3 regions of the Lactobacillus sp. WILCCON 0058 genome follow, and region 1 is predicted to be linked to each of the others. Evidence: predicted binding sites of a transcription regulator. Region 1 holds the regulator's gene; each other region holds the start of a gene.
The links. Region 1 encodes NrdR, which represses ribonucleotide reductase genes. Its sites were predicted from a motif close to ACACNATATATNGTGT; they were not measured.

Region 1 (6,812 bases):
TTTGCTGTCCGTTTAAAGGACCTGGAAGAGAAGATCTACAAGGAAGCCGGGGAAGAATTCAACTTGAATTCACCAAAGCAGCTGGGCGTCATCCTTTTTGAAAAGCTGGGCCTGCCAGTCATCAAGAAGACCAAGACCGGCTACTCCACTTCAGTTGAAGTCTTAAACCAATTGAAAGAACAAAGCCCAGTCGTCAGCGACATCCTGGAATACCGGCAGATCTCCAAGATTCAGTCTACCTACGTCAAGGGCCTCTTAGACGTCATCGATGAGCGTGACGGCCGCATCCACACCCGCTATTTGCAAACTTTGACGGCAACTGGCCGCCTGTCTTCAGTCGATCCTAACTTGCAGAACATCCCAACCAGAACGGAAGAAGGCAAGCAGATCAGAAAGGCCTTTGTCCCATCAAGTCCGGATGGCTATATCTATTCCTGCGACTATTCCCAAATCGAGCTCCGGGTCCTGGCCCATGTTTCAGAAGACCCGAACATGCAGGAAGCCTTCAAGACCGGCTACGACATTCACGCCCACACGGCCATGAAGATCTTCCACTTAAAGAGCGTTGACGAAGTAACGCCGCTCCAAAGACGGCGGGCCAAGGCTGTCAACTTCGGGATCGTCTACGGGATCTCTGACTACGGCCTTTCCAAGAACCTGGACATCTCCCGCAAGCAGGCCAAGGAATTCATCGACGAATACTTTGACCAGTACCCAGGCATCCAGGCCTACATGGACCGGGCCGTTAAAGACGCCAGAGAAAAGGGCTACGCGGAAACTATCATGCACCGCCGCCGCTATCTGCCAGATATCCACGCCAAGAACTTCAATGTCCGCTCTTTCGCGGAAAGAACAGCCATCAACTCCCCAATCCAAGGGTCAGCTGCCGACATCATGAAGATTGCCATGATCAATATGCAAAAGAAGCTGGATGAACTAGGGTTAAAGACCAAGATGGTTGTTCAGGTCCACGACGAATTGATTTTTGACGTGCCAGCTGATGAATTAGAAACGATCCAGAAGATTGTCCCGTTAGTCATGCAGTCAGCCGTTAAGTTGGACGTGCCTTTAGTCGCTGATGCCGGCTGGGGCCATGACTGGTATGAAGCAAAGTAGGAGGTAAAAAATGCCAGAAATGCCTGAGGTTGAAACGGTCCGCCGGACCCTGCGGCCCTTGGTCGTGGGCAAGACGATCGACCATGTCGATATTTGGTATGACAAGGTCATCACCGGCGACCCGGAAGCTTTTAAAAAGGAGTTAAAGGGCAAGACCTTTACTGCTGTTGACCGCTATGCCAAATTCCTGCTCTTCCGTTTAGGCGACTTGACCGTCGTTTCCCATTTGCGGATGGAAGGCAAGTACCACTTAACGACTTGGGATGCACCAGTAGACAAGCATGAGCACATGCAGTTTGCCTTTACTGACGGAAGTGCTCTCCGCTACGCGGATGTTCGCAAATTCGGCCGCCTGCAGCTGGTGGAAACTGGAACTGAATTCCAGATTACGGGCTTGAAGAATTTAGGCCTTGAAGCAAATACGCCAGAATTTACCCTGGACTATTTTGCAAAAGGCTTGAAGAAGAGGAGCCAGGGAATCAAGACCCTGCTCATGGGCCAGACCCTGGTGGCAGGTCTGGGCAACATTTATGTTGATGAAGTTCTCTGGCAAAGCCAGATCAACCCTTTGATCCCTGCCAACGAATTAACTGAGGACCAGGTCAAGCGGCTCTATACAGCCATCAATGAAACCATTGAAGAAGCTACCAAATGCGGAGGCACGACCGTACACAGCTTCTTAAACGCTGACGGAGAAGCCGGCCACTATCAAGAAAGGCTCAAGGTCTACGGCAAGGAAGGACAGCCATGCCCGCGCTGCGGGGAAAACTTCGTCAAGATCAAGATCAGCGGGCGGGGGACCACCTACTGCCTGCATTGTCAAAAGAGGTAGAGCAGCAGATGACTTTTTATCTGGGACTGACCGGCGGGATTGCCACAGGCAAGTCGACCGCCAGCCGGATATTAAAAGATATGGGCTGCCAGGTTATCGACAGCGACGCCATTGCCCACCAGCAGGCCGAAGTTGGCCAGGTCTCCTGGCAAAAGATCTTAGAAGAATTCGGGCCGGACTTTTTTAATAAAGATAAGACTTTAAACCGGAAGAAGCTGGGCCAGTATGTCTTTGCCAATCCTGATGCTTTGAAAAGATTGTCTGAAATTACCCAGGGCGAGGTCTTAAAAGAAGTTCAAAAGCAGATGAAGAACAGTCAGGCTTCTGTCTGCGTCATCGACGTGCCCCTGCTCTTTGAAGCTGGCTGGCAGGACTACTTTGACGCTGTCCTCTTGATCGCGGCGCCGGAAGAAGTAGAACTAGAGCGTTTGATGGCGCGGGACTCTTTAAGCCAAGCAGAAGCTAAAAGGCGGATGAATGCCCAGCTGCCATTGGGGGAAAAACGCCTGTTGGCTAGCTATGTGCTTGAAAATACTGGTACAATAGAAGAACTAAGAGAGAAATTGAGCAATCTGCTGAAAACTATCGCGTGAAAGGAGCTTCAACATGCTTTGTCCAAATTGCCATCAAAATGCCTCCCGGGTTATTGATTCTCGGCCGACTGACGAAGGGCGGACCATCCGCCGGCGGCGGGAATGCGAAAACTGCGGCTACCGCTTTACGACTTTTGAACGGGTGGAACAATCACCCCTTTTGGTGATCAAGAACGACGGCACCAGAGAGGCCTTCAGCCGGGAAAAGATCCTGAACGGGGTGGCGGCTGCCTGCCAGAAGCGGCCGGTAACCAGTGAACAGCTCAACAAGCTGGTCGACAATGTTGAAAACCGGATCCGAGCTAAAGGAGTCAGCGAGATCTACTCCAAGGAAATCGGGGAATTAGTCATGGACCAATTAGCCGACATCGACGACGTTGCCTACATCCGCTTTGCCTCCATCTACCGCCAGTTCACTGACATGTCCAGCTTCATGAAGACCATGGAGGACATGATGGACCGGCACAGCAAGGCCAAGTAGTCCATGTACGAGAATTCCAATCCGCGTCTGCGCTACGTCGTTTTAAATGAGCTGCCAGGCCAATCCGGCCAGGGGCAGGTCTTGATCAAGCTCTACCAGCCCTTGATCGGGGCTTTAGGGGTTGCCCTTTACCAGACTCTGGTCCAGGACTTTGATCCTTACCGGTCCTTGTCTGCTTCAAGTGCCCTGTACAGCTTGCAAGAAGACCTGGACTGCAGCCTCCGCCAGCTCTGGCAGGCCCTGCATAAACTGGAAGCTGTGGGGCTCTTGAAGACCTATGTCAGCCACAATCTCCGCTTGGGGGATATTTTGGCTTTTAAGCTGCATGCCGTGCCGGATGCCAGTGAATTTTTCAACACTTCGCTGTTAGCCAGCCTCTTAAAGGAAAAAGTTGGCGGTGTCCGCTTCAGCCAGCTTTCCCGGGAATTTGCCAAGCAGGCCCAGGTCAAGGAGCGGCAGCTGGACAATCTAGAAGAAGTTTCCGCTTCATTTTTTGAAGTCTTCCGCCTGCCGGAAAATGAGGCCATCAATCCTTCAGAAGATGTCCAAAAGGCAGCTGAGGAAAATGCCAGCCAAAAGACTGAAGATGCCCAGGTCAATTTAAAGCAGATCGACTGGCAGTACTTGAAAGACCGCTTCGCGACTTACCAGATCCCGGAAAGCGAGATCGACCGGCAAAAAGACGAAATCCGGTCCATCATGGAGCTTTACGGCTTAAGCGAGGAAGAGTTTATCAACGAAACCCTGCCGACCCTGCATGGCAGCTACCAGCTGGATGCCGCGGCGATTAGAAAGAGCCTCAACTACAACTACAAGGCTGACCACCGCCGCAAGCAGGTAATCAAGCGCCAGGAAGAAAAGCAGGACCGGCCAAGCGTGGACCAGCAGGACCAGGAGCTTTTAGACCTGGTTACCTCTAAGACGCCGATTAATTTTTTGGATGACATGAAGCTGGAGAAGGGCGGCTTTACCACGGCCAGAGAGCGGCAGATCGTCAACAACCTGGACAGACAGATTCACTTGAACCATGGCTTGATCAATGTTCTGGTCTACACCTGCCTCAACTACCAGCCAGTTTTGACCCAGGATTTGGCCAACAGGATCGCCAACGACTGGCTGCAAAAGGGAATCACGACCCCGGAAGCCGCCATCAAGCATCTGCGCGATGGAAAGAAGCAGGCCCAGGCAGGGCAAAAGAAGAACTACTCAGCGGGCAACCGGCGGCTTGAAAAGGGGACTGACTGGAACAAGAAGCAGTTTGTCCAGCCGGTCAATATTTCAGATGAAGACTTGCGGAAGATGCTGCAGGGGCCGGACAAGAAAGACAAGTAAGGGTGATTAGATGAGAGCAATTGGCGACATGTTGAGTGAAGCGGCTAAGGCCGCGGCAGCCAAGAACGGGCAGGATTTTTCGGCGGAATCATTTGAAAAGATGAAAAAGCAGGTTTTCGCTGACCCTGACGTCCGGGCTTTTCTTACTGCCCACCAGGACCAGCTGACCAAGGAGAGCGTGGACGCCAGCTTTGCCAGCCTCTATGAATACTGCCAGCAAAAAGACGGCCACGACAAAGTGATCAGCGGTTATTTGCCTGAGCTTTTTATGGAGGGACCCCTAATCGGGATCCGCTACCAGGCCAGCCAGGCTAAGCAGCGCCGGGACAAAGAAGAAGCGGCCAAGCGGCGGATTGAGCTGATTGACTTGCCGGAGAAATTGCGCCGGGTCAAGTTAGAAGACTTGGACGTGGCAGTTGAGCGCAAGCAGGCCTTGTTTGAAGTAGGGGCCTTTTTGCAGGCTTACCAGAGCAATCCCCACGCCAAGGGCCTCTATTTAAGCGGAGACTTTGGGGTCGGGAAGACCTACATTTTAGCGGGCCTGGCCAACCGGGTAGCGGAAATGGGGGCCAAGGTGATCTTTTTGCACATGCCGACCTTTATCGCGGGCCTGTCCAGCCACTTTGGCGACAACAGCCTGCAGGCTGAAATCCAGCGCCTGGCTGCTTGCGATGTCTTGATTTTGGACGACATTGGGGCAGAGACCCTCAGTCCCTGGTCAAGAGATGACGTTTTGGGCGTGATTCTTCAGGCCCGGATGGACAATGACCTGCCGACCTTCTTCAGCTCCAACTTTGACATGGATACGCTTGAGAGCCACTTTAGCGCGACCAAGAATGCAGATGACCCGGTCAAGGCGGCCCGGCTGATGCAAAGAGTACGCTATTTGGCTAAAGAAGTGGTTGTTTCTGGGAACAACCGCCGCCTGCAGTAATTTTTTGAAAAAAGTGGCAAAAAAGCCTTGTCTTATTTGGGCAAGGGGGTATAATCGAAAAGTAAATAGAAGACATGATTCCTCCCGCTTCAGAGAGAGGGGCCCCGTTCTGAAAGCCCCCATTTGGGAGGAACCCCACCTTCTATGACCCCAAAAGATAAATGACAAGGTTGGACGCCGTTATCAGTCCAATAAGAGAGGCCGCTTGAGGCCTGAATTTTGGGTGGAACCACGATGATTAATCGTCCCGAGCATGTATTTGTGCTCGGGACTTTTTTGTTTTTGGAGGATTTAAACCAATGAGTTTTGCTTTGACTCTGCCAGATGGCTCAAAGAAAGAATTTGACGCAGCCGTTTCCGTTGCTGACCTTGCTTCCAGCATTTCAACTTCCCTGGCTAAGAACGCCGTTGCCGGCAAGGTTGACGGGGAAATCAAGCCCCTTGACTTCCAACTGGACGCTGACCACGAAGTTGCCATTTTGACCAACAAGGACGCTGAAGGCTTGAGCGTTTTACGGGCAACTGTTGCCTTCGTTTTGGAAGCTCTGGTTAAGGACAAGTACCCGGAAATCAAGCTGGGCCAAGCTGAAATTTCAGAAGACGGCTTCTTCATCGAAACTGACAAGGAAGACCAAATCAAGGTTACTGAATTGCCAGACTTGGAAAAGGCCCTGCAAAAGGCCATCAAGAACGGCGAAGCCATTGAACACGTACAAGTAGCTAAGAGCGAACTGGCTGAAGCCTTCAAGGACGACCCATACAAGAGCGAACTTTTGGCTAAGGAAGGCGACGTGGTTGACGCCTACAAGCTGGGTGACTTCGTTGACTTTGGTTTTAGCGCCCTTTTGCCAAACACTGGCAAGATCAAGAAGTTCAAGCTTTTGTCAGTAGCTGGTGCCTACTGGAAGGGCAAGAGCTCAAACCCAATGCTGCAAAGAATCTTCGGGACTGCCTTCTTCAAGGAAGCTGACCTGGAAGCTGACCTCAAGCGGCGGGCAGAAATCAAGGAAAGAGACCACCGGACTATCGGCCGGGACCTGGACCTCTTCTTCGTTGACCCTAAGGTTGGGGCAGGTCTGCCATACTGGATGCCAAAGGGTGCTACTATCCGCCGGATCATTGAACGCTACATCGTGGACAAGGAAGTCGCAGCCGGCTACCAACACGTTTACACTCCAGTTTTGATGAACCTGGACGCCTACAAGACTTCCGGCCACTGGGCTCACTACCGGGAAGACATGTTCCCGCCAATGGACATGGGTGAAGGCGAAATGCTGGAATTGCGGCCAATGAACTGCCCATCCCATATCCAAATCTACAAGCACCACATCCGCTCATACCGGGAACTGCCAATCCGGATTGCTGAACTGGGTATGATGCACCGGTACGAAAAGTCTGGTGCCTTGTCAGGCCTGCAACGTGTCCGGGAAATGACTCTGAACGACGGTCACACTTTTGTAGCTCTGGACCAAGTGCAAGAAGAATTTGCCAGAACTTTGCAAATCATCATGGACGTCTACCACG
Region 2 (6,812 bases), 1.4 Mb from region 1:
CGTGGACGTTGAAGTGCACCCTGGTTTTTCCGAAGACCCGGGCTTCATGGAAGTCATGCAGGAAAAAATCAAGGAATACCAGAATCATGAAGAGCCAGTCATTCTGATTGCCTGTGGGGACGGCTACGCGGAACTGCTGGCTAAGCACAAGCAAGAGCTGGAAGGGACCTTCGTTGTTCCTTACATCGACTACCAGCTTTTGGAAAAGCTGATCTCCAAGGAAGGCTTCTACGAGGTCTGTGAAGAATACGGCCTGCCTTACCCGAAGACCAAGATCATCAAGCTGGCTGACTACCAGGACGGCTCATACGCCGACGTGCCTTTTGCCTTTCCGGTTGCCTTAAAGCCGGAAGACCCGGTTTCTTGGCTGGACGTCCAGTTTGAAGGCCGGAAGAAGGCTTTTGTCATCAAGGACCTGGATGAATTCAAGGACATCGTGGGCAAGATCTACACCAACGGCTACAAGGAAGACTTGATCCTGCAGGACTTTATCCCGGGCGATGACTCCAACATGCGGGTCTTGAACGCCTACGTGGACAAGCACCACCAGGTCAAGATGATGTGCCTGGGCCACCCACTCTTGGAAGACCCGACTCCGCAGTCAATCGGTAACTACATGGCTATTTTGCCTGCCTATGATGAAAAGCTCTACGAGACCGTCCAGACCTTCCTGGAGAAGATCAACTATGTCGGCATGGCCAACTTCGACATCAAGTACGATGCCCGCGACGGCCAGTACAAGTTCTTTGAAATCAACCTCCGCCAAGGCCGGTCCAGCTTCTACGTGACCTTGAACGGCTACAACCTGGCCAAGTGGTACGTGGAAGACTACGCTGAAGACTCCTTGGCCGGCCAGGAGACCGTCTACGCCAACAAACTGGAAAGCAGCCACATGCTTTGGCTGGGCGTGCCGGAGAAGATCTTCAAGGAATACGCCGTTGACAACGAGGCCAAGCAGGCGGCCTTAAAATTGATCGACGCCGGCCAGGTAGGGACGACCGTCTTCTACGACCAGGACAGCTCCTTTAAGCGCTGGCTTTTGATGAAGTACATGTTCCACAACTACTACAAGCGCTTCAAGACCTACTTCCAGGTCAACAAGGGCCAGTACTTCGACAAATAAGAAATGATGTTACAAGAGTCTGGAGAAAAAGACTCTAACGAATAAAAATATTAGCTGTCCAGCAAGCAAAAAAGGTGAAGCTCGAAATATTACATCGAGTTTCACCTTTTTTATTTATCTAGAGCCTAGTTTTTCCCAGACTCATACCGCGATTGCTCTTTTCATTACCGATTATTCAATTTATCTTCCAACCAGGCCAATTGATTTTCTTGCCGGCTGATCGCGCGAGTTAAAATCAAATAATGTCCATATTGTTGATCAATCTGTTCTTGGCTGCTGAATAATGCTTGCTGACGCTTGCGCAGATGATTAAGACTGTCGCTGACCAATTGAATCTGGTGGTCAAACAGTTTTTCTAGTCTCGGATCATTACAGTCATTGATGAAAAATATCTTTAAGGAAAATAGGTCTTTGGATACCGGCAGCTTATCAACAGGTTCCATCAACCAACTATTAATAACTTCATAACCATTAGCTGTTAAATGATAATGTATCTCTTTATCATTACCTTTCATTGAATAGCTTTCAATCCAATGATCTTGTTCCATGCGTTTTAGCTCTGGATAAACCTGACTATGTGATGATTGCCAGAATTCTCCAATGTCAAAGCGAAACTCATCCATAATCTGCTTTCCAGTACAGTCCTTATTAAGCAGAATCCCCATAATAACATAAGGGAGTATCCTTTTTTGCGGCATTTTGCAGCATCCTTTCCGATCTGATTCTGCAAAATATTATATAACAAGCTATTTAGCCAAGCGATGATAATTTTCATCAAAGAAGCTACCATTGCGGATATCGTCGGTCATACCGGCATAAGGAGCTTCGTTGATAACTTCATCATTATCTTGACCAGCATCGCCCATATAGGTAATTGTTGCAAATTCAGGAACCACCAATTTTGGATAAGTCTCATACTTTTCACGTGATTCATGCATTAAATCAATATGTTCATTTTGGAAGCAGACCGTAATCTCTGGATGTTCTTGTACCCATTTTGGAAAGAAGATCGTACCGTTAAGCTTATGTTCATTAGGAACGAAATCCAAGGCAACATCGGTTCCCGTTGGCTCGGTCCAAGCAACTTTATAAATGCCCTCAGTTAATTGATGAATATGCGCAGGCTGATCCTTAACCCAACGTCCAGCAACCATTCCGCCATGAATTCGATAATCGACCGTGTGATCATTCTTAGCGTACCACTCATATTCCCAGCCATTATCATACGTATAAATGAAATGCGTTCCTAAAAAGTCATCCAATGTTTTGAATTGCTTGTCCATGTGATTTAAATTTGCCATAATTATTTTCCACCTTTCATAAATGTTGTTATCGACATAAAACAGATTATCACTTTATGTCGTTATTGTCAAATATTGTCACTAAAAAAGATTGCCCGCCAGTCTCAAAAAATTTGAGGATGAGGGTACTGTACTAAAAAATAGTCTATACGGACTCACTGCGAAAGTCTCCCGCGGTGAGAGACTTTCGTTTGCTAATCGACTGTGTTGAAATATCTAAGACTCTGCTGGCTCAGTTGGCGAAACATAGAACAGTTGTATTCTGGAATTTCTTGATTTTCTCTAGACGTTTTTTTATCTTTTTGAAATTTTCGAAGGACTTTGGCAAAAGGACAAAAATATTTGTCCGAACAAAATATTCTTTTTTTAAAAATATACGGGCCCAAAGTCCCGTGGCAACTGAATTCTGCTCTGTCATTTAACACAAATGCGTCTTTGTATAGACCACAAGATCTGGTATTTTGTGCTATGCTTATCTCATAAACAAAACAAGATGTGGTGGTTATCCACACTTAATCCACAAGATAGTCTACTGCTTGTGGGTAACTCGCTTAACCGGCCCCAGGGGCTGGATGTAAAAAATGTAAAGTATTTTTGAGAGATAAGAGGTTGATTGTCATGTTAAAGCCAGCAGCAGAAGCCGTGAGCCTGGATTTTGCCAATGCGCCAAAGAAGTTCATCAAGCGCGACGGTGCCCCATTTAAATTTGAGCAGTTCAAGCTGGAAATGGTTCTGGACGAACTTGGCCTGGAAGACAGCGAAATCAAGGCTGCCGTTTTGAGCAAGGTTTACGCCAAGCTGGCCGCCTACACGGTTGACGCCGTTCAAGTTCATGATGCTTTTAAGGCCAGCTTGAACGAGCTGGGCTACTTGAATGAAGCCAAGGAATACGAAGCCAAGCGGCAGGAAGACGAAGCTGACTGGAAGGCAGAAACTGACACCAAGCAGCGCCTGGCCAAGCTGGTCGACAAGGACCCAAGCATCGTCCACGAAAATGCCAACAAGGACTCTGACGTCTTTGCCACCCAGCGTGACCTGACGGCCGGGACTGTGGGCAAGACGGTTGGTCTGACCTTGATGCCCCAGCACATCGCCAAGGCCCACCTGCGCGGGGACATTCACTGGCACGACCTGGACTACACGCCCCTTTCACCAATGTCCAACTGCTGTTTAATCGACTTTGACTACATGCTCAACCACGGCTTCAAGATCGGCAATGCCTTCGTGGAAGTGCCGAACTCCATCCGGGTGGCCACCAGCCAGGTAGCCCAGATCATCACCAGCGTTGCTTCCAGCCAATACGGCGGCTGCTCCTTTGACCGCTGCGACGAAGTTCTGGCGCCTTTTGCTGAAAAGAACTACGAAAAGCACCTGGAAGAAGGGCGCGAATTCATCGACGACGAAGACAAGGTGCAGGCTTTTGCCAAGAAGCGGACCCAAAAGGACATCTACGACGCGATGCAGAGCCTGGAATACGAGATCAACACCATGTTCTCCAGCCAGGGGCAGACGCCTTTTACCACCTTGGGCTTCGGTCTGGGGACCAACTGGATTGAAAAGGAAATCCAAAAGGACATCCTGAAGGTCCGCATCGAAGGCCTGGGCCGGGAACACCGGACGGCCATCTTCCCGAAGCTGGTCTTCACTTTGAAGAAGGGGCTGAACCTGCACCCAGGCGACCCGAACTACGACGTTAAGGAATTGGCCCTGGAATGTGCTACCAAGCGGATGTACCCAGACGTTTTGAGCTATGACAAGATCATCGACATCACCGGCTCCTTCAAGGCCCCAATGGGCTGCCGGTCCTTCCTGCAGGGCTGGAAGGATGAAAATGGCCAGGAAGTCAACTCCGGGCGGATGAACCTGGGCGTGGTTACCTTGAACCTGCCAAGAATCGCCATGGAAAGCCAGGGCGACATGGACCGCTTCTGGGAAATCTTCAATGACCGCCTGGAACTGGGCCGGCAAGCCTGCGAATACAAGGCCAAGAAGGTCACTGAAGCTAAGCCCGTCAACGCTCCGACCCTGTACGAATACGGTGCATTTGGCAAAGGTGTTGGCGATGACGGTGACGTCAACGACTTCTTCAAGAACGGCCGGGCCACGGTTTCCCTGGGCTACATCGGCCTTTACGAAGTCGGCACGGTCTTCTACGGGCCAAACTGGGAAAAGAACCCGGAAGCCAAGGCCTTCACTTTGGAAGTGGTCAAAAAGATGCATGATGCCTGCGCCAAGTGGGAAAAGGAAGACCCGAACCACTACCACTACAGCGTCTACTCCACCCCAAGCGAAAGTCTGACTGACCGCTTCTGCCGCCTGGACACGAAAAAGTTCGGCAAGGTCAAGGACATCACGGACAAGGAATACTACACCAACTCCTTCCACTACGACGTCCGCAAGCACCCGACCCCATTTGAAAAGCTGGACTTTGAAAAGGACTACCCATACTACGCTGCTGGCGGCTTCATCCACTACTGCGAATACCCGAACTTGAAGCAAAACCCGGCCGCCTTGGAAGCTGTCTGGGACTGGGCTTACGACAGAGTCGGCTACCTGGGTACCAACACGCCAATCGACAAGTGCTACGAATGCGGCTTTGCCGGCGAGTTCAAGTCAACCGCCAAGGGCTTTGAATGCCCGCAATGCGGCAACCACAACCCGGAAACCTGTGACTGCGTCAAGCGGACCTGCGGCTACCTGGGCAACCCATTGAAGCGGCCAATGGTCCACGGCCGGCACGAAGAAATCGCCCACCGGGCCAAGCACATGAGCTTGGGCATGGTCAGCGAGGAAGCCAGCCTGGAAAAGCAGAAGAACAGCCAATACTAAACGAAAAGAATTATACTAATAGGCAGGAATCTTTCCTGCCTATTTTTTATCGAGAGCAAAGGAGAAGCACGATGCCAGAGAAAGACAAGAATCAGCAAGAAGGCCCTGACGTCCGGGACAACCTGATCCGGATCAGCGTCGGCGGGGAAACGGTCTTTGTGGACGCCAACCAGTACAAGGCTAAAAATGCCGGCCAGACGGCCAAGCCCCGGAAGATGAAGCGCCAGCCCAAGAATCCCAAGCCGGGCGAATGGATCTCAGAAGACTACAGCAAGCACAAGATTGCCGACTACAAGCCCTTCAACTTCGTTGACGGGGAAGGGGTCCGCTGCTCCTTGTACGTGTCCGGCTGCCTCTTTGACTGCCCGGGCTGCTACAACCTGGCTGCCCAGAACTTCAACTACGGCCGGCCATATACCCAGGAATTGGAAGACCAGATCATTGCAGACATCGGCCAGTCCTATGTCCAAGGGCTGACCTTGCTTGGCGGGGAGCCCTTTTTGAACACCTGGGTCTGCAACCGGATCATCGACCGGGTCCGGGCTGAATACGGCCACAGCAAGGACATCTGGTCCTGGTCCGGCTATACCTGGGAGGAACTTTTAAAGGAGACGCCGGACAAGGTGGAAATGCTCAAGAAGCTGGACATCCTGGTCGACGGCCGCTTCATGGACAACTTGAAGGACTTGACCCTGCAGTTCAGAGGGTCCAGCAACCAGCGGATCATCGACGTGCAGAAGTCCCTCAAGACCCCGGACCTGCATCCGGTCATCTGGGACAAGCTGCAGAGATAGTTTTTTAGCGAGGAAAAAATGGACGAAGAAAAACGCGCTTTGGTTAACCAGGTTATCGGCCAGCTGCAGACCGTCATCGATCCGGAGCTCCTGGTCAATGTGGTCGACCTGGGCCTTATCTACGGAGTCGACATCGATGATGAGGGCAACTGCCTGGTGACCATGACCTTGACGACGGCCGGCTGCCCCTTAAACGACTACCTCAACCGGGAAATCCGCCAGGCCGTAGGCCAGCTGGACGCCATCAAGCAGGTGGACATCAAGCTGGTCTGGTACCCGGTCTGGACCCCGGACCGCTTAAGCGAGCAAGCGAAAAAGCAGCTGGGCATCAAGGAAGAGCCGGCTCCGGCGGCTAAGGAGATCAACCTCCACCAGCCGATCAAGACTTTCGCTGACCAGTATCCGGAATTTATTGAGGACATGGCCGAGATTGGCTTCAACCGGATCAAGATTCCAAGCATGCTGGACACGGTGGGCCGGCTGATGACCCTGCCAATGGGTTGCCGGGCCATGGGCTTTGACTTGGAAGAGGTCAAGGAGAAGCTGCGCTTGAAGGGATACGAGGTGACTGAGTAATGACCATGTCTTTAAAAGAGCGGCAGGAGAAGCTGCTGGAGATCTTGCGCCTTTTGCAGGAAAAAGGGGACTTTGACCAGGCCAAGGCTATGTTCAATGAAGCTTTTTCCTCAGTCTCGGTCAAGGAAATCACGGAAGCTGAGCGGGCCTTGATCGCCGGCGGCCTCGACCCCCAGGAAATCCAGAACT
Region 3 (6,812 bases), 1.5 Mb from region 1:
CTTGGTCGTGTCCTTCAAAGTGTAGGTCACGCTGATTTGCTTGGCCTTAGCCGTCTTGGTGGTCTTAGCTGCTTGCACGCTTTGCCTTTGGACAGGCTGGCTGGCAAAAAGGCCCACGAAGGCTGCCAAGGCAACTACGACTGCTAAAATCTTCTTTTTCATCTTTTGTTTCTCCCGTTTTTTATTTCAGTTTTATTTTTGTCTTTTATTTTTTCTTTATCTGCCTTACTTAACTGGGCAGGCGCCGCCTTCACAGTCAGTCTGGTCGACCAGTTCCAGGTCCTTGACGTCGCTATTCAGCTGGCTGAAGACCTCTTCCACGTCGCCGGTGATTTCCCGGCTGCGCTTTTCATAAGTCTCCTTGTCGATCGGTTCCTTTGGCGCTTGCTGGAGCGATCCGCCAAAGTATGGCAAAAGCGAGGTCGACTTGGTGATGAAGCGGTACTGGCGGAGCAAGGATTCAACCTGGTCTGCTTCAGAATCCTGGAAAGTAATCGTGCAGGAAACCGCGTTGTCCGACCAGTAAGTCTGCAAGAAGGCCTGGGTAGCAAATTGTTCCGCGATTGAAACCGTGCCGGCTGAAGCAAAGTTAGGGTTATCCGCCCCTACCGCCTTGATCGGAAATTCCACGCAGGTCGTGTTTTCCGTGTAGATATCTGCTTCCGTCCGGTAGCCGCAGGCCTTCAAGGCTGGCAAAAGCGGGTCAGAATCCTGGAAACGGATCCGCTGGATCAAGTAAGCACCGTAGTGGAAGTGCATGCCTTCACTGGCCCCGGCCAGCTTAGCCACCGTGCCTGACGGCTTGACCGTGGTGTGCTTGATTGATTCATTGCAGCCCAAAGTCTTGCTGTAGGCCTGATCAGCCTTGACCACTGCCTTGTAAAGGTGATCAACCGCCTTGATGGCCCGCTTGTCGTAGACTGGCACCTTAATGGCTTCATGGGTTTCCGGGTCAAAGTCATCCTTGAAGCCAGTGACCACCCGGTTGCCCAGTCTGGTCAAGAGCCAGTCCTGGATCCCGGACATGGAGATCCCGATCCGGCGGTTCTTTTGAATTATTTCCCGGGAAATTTCCCAGTCATAAGGACTAAAAGTTACCCGCTTGGTGTAGCGGGCCGCCAAGGCAAAGACTTCCTGCAGGTCCCAGCCCTGTTCTTCCGCGATCAGCGGGAAGACTTCAAAGAGGTTGCAAGGTTCCCCGTTGGCCAGGGAGATCTCCCCGCAAGGGTTGGTCCCTTCCACGTCCCCGTCAATTCCGGCCTGGTAGCCATCAATGATCCGGCCATAGTTCTTGGACAAGTCCAGGTTCACGATCCCCGGCTCCCCGTTTTCCCGGATCCCGGCAGCGATTGGCTGGTAGCCGCTGAAGGCTGAGTCAACCGCCACGCTGTTGTTGGATGCCCAGCGGTGGTGCATCAGCTTCTCCTGGTCCTGCTTCATGGAAATGAAGTCCTGGTCGTCGTTTGAGCCCAGGGCCAGTTCGGCTGACCGGCGGACATTGCCAGCCACGACTGCCTTGCCGATCAAGTTGCAGATGTCAGTGGCATCGACAGCCGTAAGACGGCCGCCGGCCTTATTGTTCAAGACTTCGTTGACGTCCAGCAGCATGGAGATCAAAGGCATTGGGCCGGAAGCCGTGCCGCCGAAACCGTGGATCTCTGCCCCGTAAGGACGGATGTCAGACAAGTCCAGGATCAGCTTTTGCTTGCGGTCCGGGTTGGTTTGGGCAAAGTGGAGGTCGATCAAGAGGGCATTAGCCAAAACCCAGCCTTCCCGGGTGTCCGGCAGGCGGTAGTAGATGCTGTCAGAATCTTGGACCAATTCATTTTTGCCAACGGCCCCAACCTTGACGGAAGCATCGTAAGATTCACTGGTCTCGTCGATTACCAGCTGCAGGTCGATGGCAAAATCGACCCGGGGGATCTGGCTGATGTTGGATCTGGCAACTGAGAAGCCAACCCCGCCCCCCTTCATCAGTTCGTCAAAGAGGAAGGAGAAAGGCATGGAGACAGCCTTTTCCTGCTTGCTAAGATAGCTGGGCACAATCTTGCTGTCCCCGTACTTTTGCGGGCGGATAGCCACAAACCAGCAGTTGTTCAAGGAATCCCCGGTCCGTCTTTGGTAGTCGGTCCCGGAAATCCACAAGTTCCGGCCAGATGGCGTCGCACCCAAACCGTAGATCAGCTTGTAGAGCCGTTCAGCTTCTTCAGTCAGGCTCTGCTTCAGTTCCAGACTTGGGGAGTCCTTGAGCCGGGGATCCAGGTTGATGTTTCCTTCAACCACCCGCTTGACGGTTTCATCCCAGTTTTCACTCCGCCCCTTTTCCGGCAGCCAGCGGGCATAGGTCCGCTTGTAGGTTACCCAGCCCAGCTTGCCCCAGTGGGGTTTTACACTCTTTTTCACCCGGTCGACAAATTCAGCCGAGAGCGATATTTCTTCACTCATCTTCTCAGATCCTTTCTGCTTGTCTCATTATTTTCTAAGCACTCCATATGTTAGCAGTCTTCCTGTGAAACACAATATCTAGTATCGTGTAACCAGGCGAACACGAGAAAATGTATGTCGGTTCAATTCAAACCCCGTAAGCCTTCAGCCACCGAAAAAATTTTTTCAAAAAAATTTTTGCAATTTTCGTTCGGCTTTTGCGAATATATACAAAAACACTGCATAAATACCAGACAGGTTTCTGGTACGTTGTGCAGTCTTTTTCATAAAAATTTTCAGTTTTTCGCTAAAATTCAGCTTGGTCCGGATCCAAAACCGGCTGCCCGATCCCTTGCAGGCCATCCAGCTTGGTCATGTCGTCTTCGGTAAGTTCAAAGTCAAAGACTTCGGCGTTGGCCTCGATGTAGTCCGGGTGGACTGACTTTGGCAACGGCAAGAAGCCATGCTGCAGGGACCAGCGGATCAAAACCTGGGCGCTGGACTTGCCATACTTGGCCCCAACTGCCTTGATGGTCTCATTGCCCAAAAGGCCACCCGTCCCCAAAGGACTGTAAGCCTCGCTCAAAAGGCCATATTCCTTGTTAGCGGCCGTTACTTCCGCTTGCAGGTCATTTGGGTTAAGGCAGATCTGGTTGACCACAGGCTTGATTTCTGCCGTCTTCAAGAGGGCTTCCAGGTGGTGGCGGCGGAAGTTGGAAACACCGATCGCCCGGATCTTGCCAGCCTGAACAGCTTCTTCCATGGCCCGCCAGGCTTCCGCGTTGGCTTCTGCCCAGTGGTCCCGGACAGCAACCGGATTTGGCCAGTGGATCAAGTACAGGTCCAGGTAGTCCGTGTCTAGTTTGAGCAGGCTGTCGTCAATAGCGGCCTTGGCTCCTTCATAGCTGTGGGACCCGTTCCAGAGCTTGCTGGTCACGAACAAGTCGCCCCTCTTAACCCCGCTCTTCTTGATGGCCCGGCCCACGCTCGCCTCATTGCCATAAGCCGCGGCCGTGTCGATATGCCGGTAGCCGGCATTCAAGGCTGCTTCAACTGCTTCTTGAGCCACGTCGCCATCTGGCGTCTGCCAGGTCCCGAAACCAATCACGGGAATTTTGACCCCGTTGGCCAATTCGTAAGTATCTTCCAAACCGTGCAAAGTCATTTTTTGCCTCCTGTCAAACATGCTACTTACTTTTTGTAATTTAGTTTATTATAACAAAAATCCTCCCTGACGGGAGGATTTTCTAACATCTTGACTTTACTTTTAAAGTTTTTGTTTTTTTATTCCAAGCTGGCCAGACTGTCCTTCAGCTTCTTGGCAGAAGCTTCCAATTTGGCCTGTTCATCAGCTGGCAAATCCAAAACTGGTACTTCTTCTACCCCATGCTTGCCAACGATTGAAGGGTAGCCGATGTAGGTCCCCAAGGATTCAACGTAGCAGCTGGTTGGGCCGTAGAACTTGGCGTCAGAGAAGACTGCTCTGGCCAAACGAACCGCGCAGGTAGCAACAGCGTAGCAAGTGTAGCCCTTGCCCTTGCCAACCTTGAAAGCATTGTCCTTGCTCAAGCGGTCCATTTCTTCTTTCTCTTCTTCATTGAAGAGGTCCTTGGCTGGCCGGTTGTTGACCCAGACGGTTGACCAGGCCGTAAACTGGCTGGACCCGTGCTCGCCCAGGTTGAAGCCGGACACGTTTCTTGGGTCCTGGCCCAACTTTTCCCCGACGACCCGCTGCATTCTGGAAGTATCCAGGAAGGTCCCGGTCCCAAAGACTTGATTCTTTGGCAGGCCGGTCACCTTTTGCAAGATAGAAGTTACCACGTCGCAAGGATTGGAGATGTTGATGATGACGCCCTTGAAGCCGCTGTCCTTGATCTTCTGGCCAACTTCAACCGCGTTCTTGGTGTTGATCGGGAATTCCGCGAAACGGTCACCAGTCGTGATTGAGGCCGCCACGTCACCAAAAGCGGTGATGATCAAGTCGGTGTCCGCCAATTCCTTCCAGTCGCCCCACTTGACGTTGACGTAGAAGTCATTTCTGCCCAGGGTGTCGCGCAGGTCGCCCCATTCAGCCTGGCACTTGGTCTCATTCTTGTCCAGCAAGACCAATTCGTCTGCTACCCCGTGCGTAAAGAGAATAAAGGCCGCCGTGGCCCCAACGTGTCCCATGCCGATCACTGCTACTTTTCTCATCAAAGATTCCTCCTTGCTTTTTAATATATCGTCAATTATTTTTTCATAATTAACAATAAAACAAGTTTGGCCAAAGTGCAAGCTTTACTTAATTAAAAAAGTTTGAACCTGGTTAAAAATTATGAAAAGAAAGTCACGGCAAAAGAAAAAGGACTTCCATAAAAATGAAAGTCCTTCTGCTTAATCTGTAAAACTGAATTCCAGCGGATCCTGGCCAGCGCTCAAAGATACTGAGCTTGGGCCGTTTCTCTTCAAGCGGCCCAGGGGGTAGAAGCCCTGGCTGTAGTTCTTGTCGCTGGCAAAAATCAGCAGCTTGTCACTGGCTGGATCATAGCCGATCTCGCCCGTAATGGCATGGGTCAATTCCTGCCCCTTAGGGGTTGGCAGGTTAACCTTCTGCGTGCTGACGAGCAAGCCGTCCTTCTTGCTGGCCTTGAAATTCAAGTCAACCTTCTTCTTCTTCCACTGCTTGAGCAGGCTGATCGTGGTTGGTGACTTGGGCAGGATGCCAGTAATCTTGCTCTTCTTGCCGGTCAATTCCACCTTCAAGTTCTTGAAGTGGTGGTTGTCCGTTGACTTGACTGCCTTCTGGTACTCTGAGGTATCGAAGGCGTCTGAACTGCTTTCTGCTTTCTGGCCACCGCTGCTGAAGGCCATAATCGCCGTGCCGGCAAAAATGACCAGGATCAGACCGATGACCCCTTTTTCTAATCTCTTCATATACACATACGCCTCATATACTAATACTAAAATTCTTTGCTAAAAGTTCTTTGTTTTTTCATCCTCTAACTTCTAATTGTAACCGAATTATAGATTAATTTCCAATAAAATTGGACAATGATCCGCTCTTTCCCCAGTCGCGATCATTTCCGACTTCTCCACCTGGTCGGCCAGGCGGTTGGAGACCAGCCAGTAGTCGATTCTCCAGCCGGAATTATTGGCCTTGGCCGTCCGCACCCGCTGGGCCCACCAGGAGTAGACCCCTTCAACCTGGCCATGGATCTGGCGGAAGGTATCCGTGAAGCCCGCTGCTAAAAGCTGGCCAAAGCCGGCTCTTTCTTCATCCGTAAAGCCGGCTGAATGGTGGTTTGACTCCGGATGCTTCAAGTCGATTTCCTGGTAGGCGGCATTGAAGTCCCCGCTGGCTAAAACCGGCTTCTTTTTGTCCAATTCTTCAAGGTAGGCCCGGTAGCACTTATCCCATTCCTGCCGGTCGCCCAAGCGGACCAAGCCGTTGCCGGCATTTGGCGTGTAGACCTGGGTCACGTAAAAGTCCGGGAATTCCAGGGTCAGGATCCGGCCCTCAAAGTCCATCGGCTCCGGGGCCCCGATTTCCGGCCGGGTCACCACCGGATCCAGGCCCTTTTTGTATAAAAACATCGTGCCCGCGTAACCCTTCCGGGCTGGCTCCACGCTGGAGCGCCAAACGAAGTCATATTCCGGGAAAAGGTCAGCCAGGGCAGCCTGGTGCTTCTTGCTTGGCCCGCTGGCTGGCAGCTTGGTTTCCTGCAGGGCCAGGACGTCTGGATCCAGGTCATGCAAGTTCTTCAAGACCCCCCGGGTCATTTCCGCCCGCGGGGAGGTCCCCGTCAAGGCCGCGTTCAATGAGTCGATGTTCCAAGAAATCAGTCGCATTTTATCTTCACTTTCTGTTTTTCTTTACTCTCTGTTGCTTTTTACGCTTTATTTTTCTTAAATATTCAAAATTTCCAGGGGATAGTCGACCGTATAGTCAGCCTTTTCTTTTTTGAGGCTGGCCGGGTCAAAGGCGCCCCAGGTGCAGGCACAGGTCGCGCAGCCGGCGTTCTTTCCCATCCGAATGTCGTACTTGGCATCCCCCAGCATAATCGATTCCTTCAAATCCAAGCCATGCCGCTTGGCCAACAGGTCGATCTCATCGCTGGCCGGCTTATGGTTGACCACCTCATCGGCCCCGACAAAATCAACAAACAGATCCAGCAGGCCCAGATTTTCCAGATTGTGGGCAATTTCCGGGTGGGTCTTGCTGGAGCAGACGAAGAGCTGCTTGCCGGCCAGTTTCAGCTGGGTCAAGGTCTTCACGATCCCTGGAAAAAGGCGGACCTGGTCGTCCTCCAGCAGGGCATATTCCGCCATGCTTTCCTCAAACAGGGTCTGGGCCAGGTCGCTTCTGTGCCCTTCCTGGGCCCAGCGGGCAATTGAGACATCGATCGGAA

Region 2: nrdD (anaerobic ribonucleoside-triphosphate reductase) is a predicted target of NrdR. The motif match lies at 2,911-2,926, and genes of this name have one in related genera.
Region 3: nrdJ (ribonucleoside-triphosphate reductase, adenosylcobalamin-dependent) is a predicted target of NrdR. The motif match lies at 2,515-2,530, and genes of this name have one in related genera.

The regions. Positions count from the first base shown of each region.
Region 1 is NZ_JBUBHM010000001.1:1,615,839-1,622,650, reverse strand. Features, by position in the region: gene polA (DNA polymerase I) at 1-1,116, shown strand, start outside; gene mutM (DNA-formamidopyrimidine glycosylase) at 1,127-1,948, shown strand; gene coaE (dephospho-CoA kinase) at 1,957-2,541, shown strand; gene nrdR (transcriptional regulator NrdR) at 2,555-3,022, shown strand; gene ACYVUU_RS07470 (DnaD domain protein) at 3,026-4,354, shown strand; gene dnaI (primosomal protein DnaI) at 4,365-5,288, shown strand; gene thrS (threonine--tRNA ligase) at 5,588-6,812, shown strand, end outside.
Region 2 is NZ_JBUBHM010000001.1:245,214-252,025, forward strand. Features, by position in the region: gene ACYVUU_RS01185 (carboxylate--amine ligase) at 1-1,123, shown strand, start outside; gene ACYVUU_RS01190 (PadR family transcriptional regulator) at 1,288-1,821, opposite strand; gene ACYVUU_RS01195 (phenolic acid decarboxylase) at 1,870-2,406, opposite strand; gene nrdD (anaerobic ribonucleoside-triphosphate reductase) at 3,043-5,253, shown strand; gene nrdG (anaerobic ribonucleoside-triphosphate reductase activating protein) at 5,325-6,047, shown strand; gene ACYVUU_RS01210 (iron-sulfur cluster assembly protein) at 6,066-6,623, shown strand; gene ACYVUU_RS01215 (DUF438 domain-containing protein) at 6,623-6,812, shown strand, end outside.
Region 3 is NZ_JBUBHM010000001.1:85,774-92,585, reverse strand. Features, by position in the region: gene ACYVUU_RS00460 (DUF4430 domain-containing protein) at 1-162, opposite strand, end outside; gene nrdJ (ribonucleoside-triphosphate reductase, adenosylcobalamin-dependent) at 226-2,445, opposite strand; gene ACYVUU_RS00450 (aldo/keto reductase) at 2,732-3,589, opposite strand; gene ACYVUU_RS00445 (L-lactate dehydrogenase) at 3,709-4,617, opposite strand; gene ACYVUU_RS00440 (hypothetical protein) at 4,798-5,337, opposite strand; gene ACYVUU_RS00435 (exodeoxyribonuclease III) at 5,425-6,252, opposite strand; gene ACYVUU_RS00430 (HAD family hydrolase) at 6,310-6,812, opposite strand, start outside.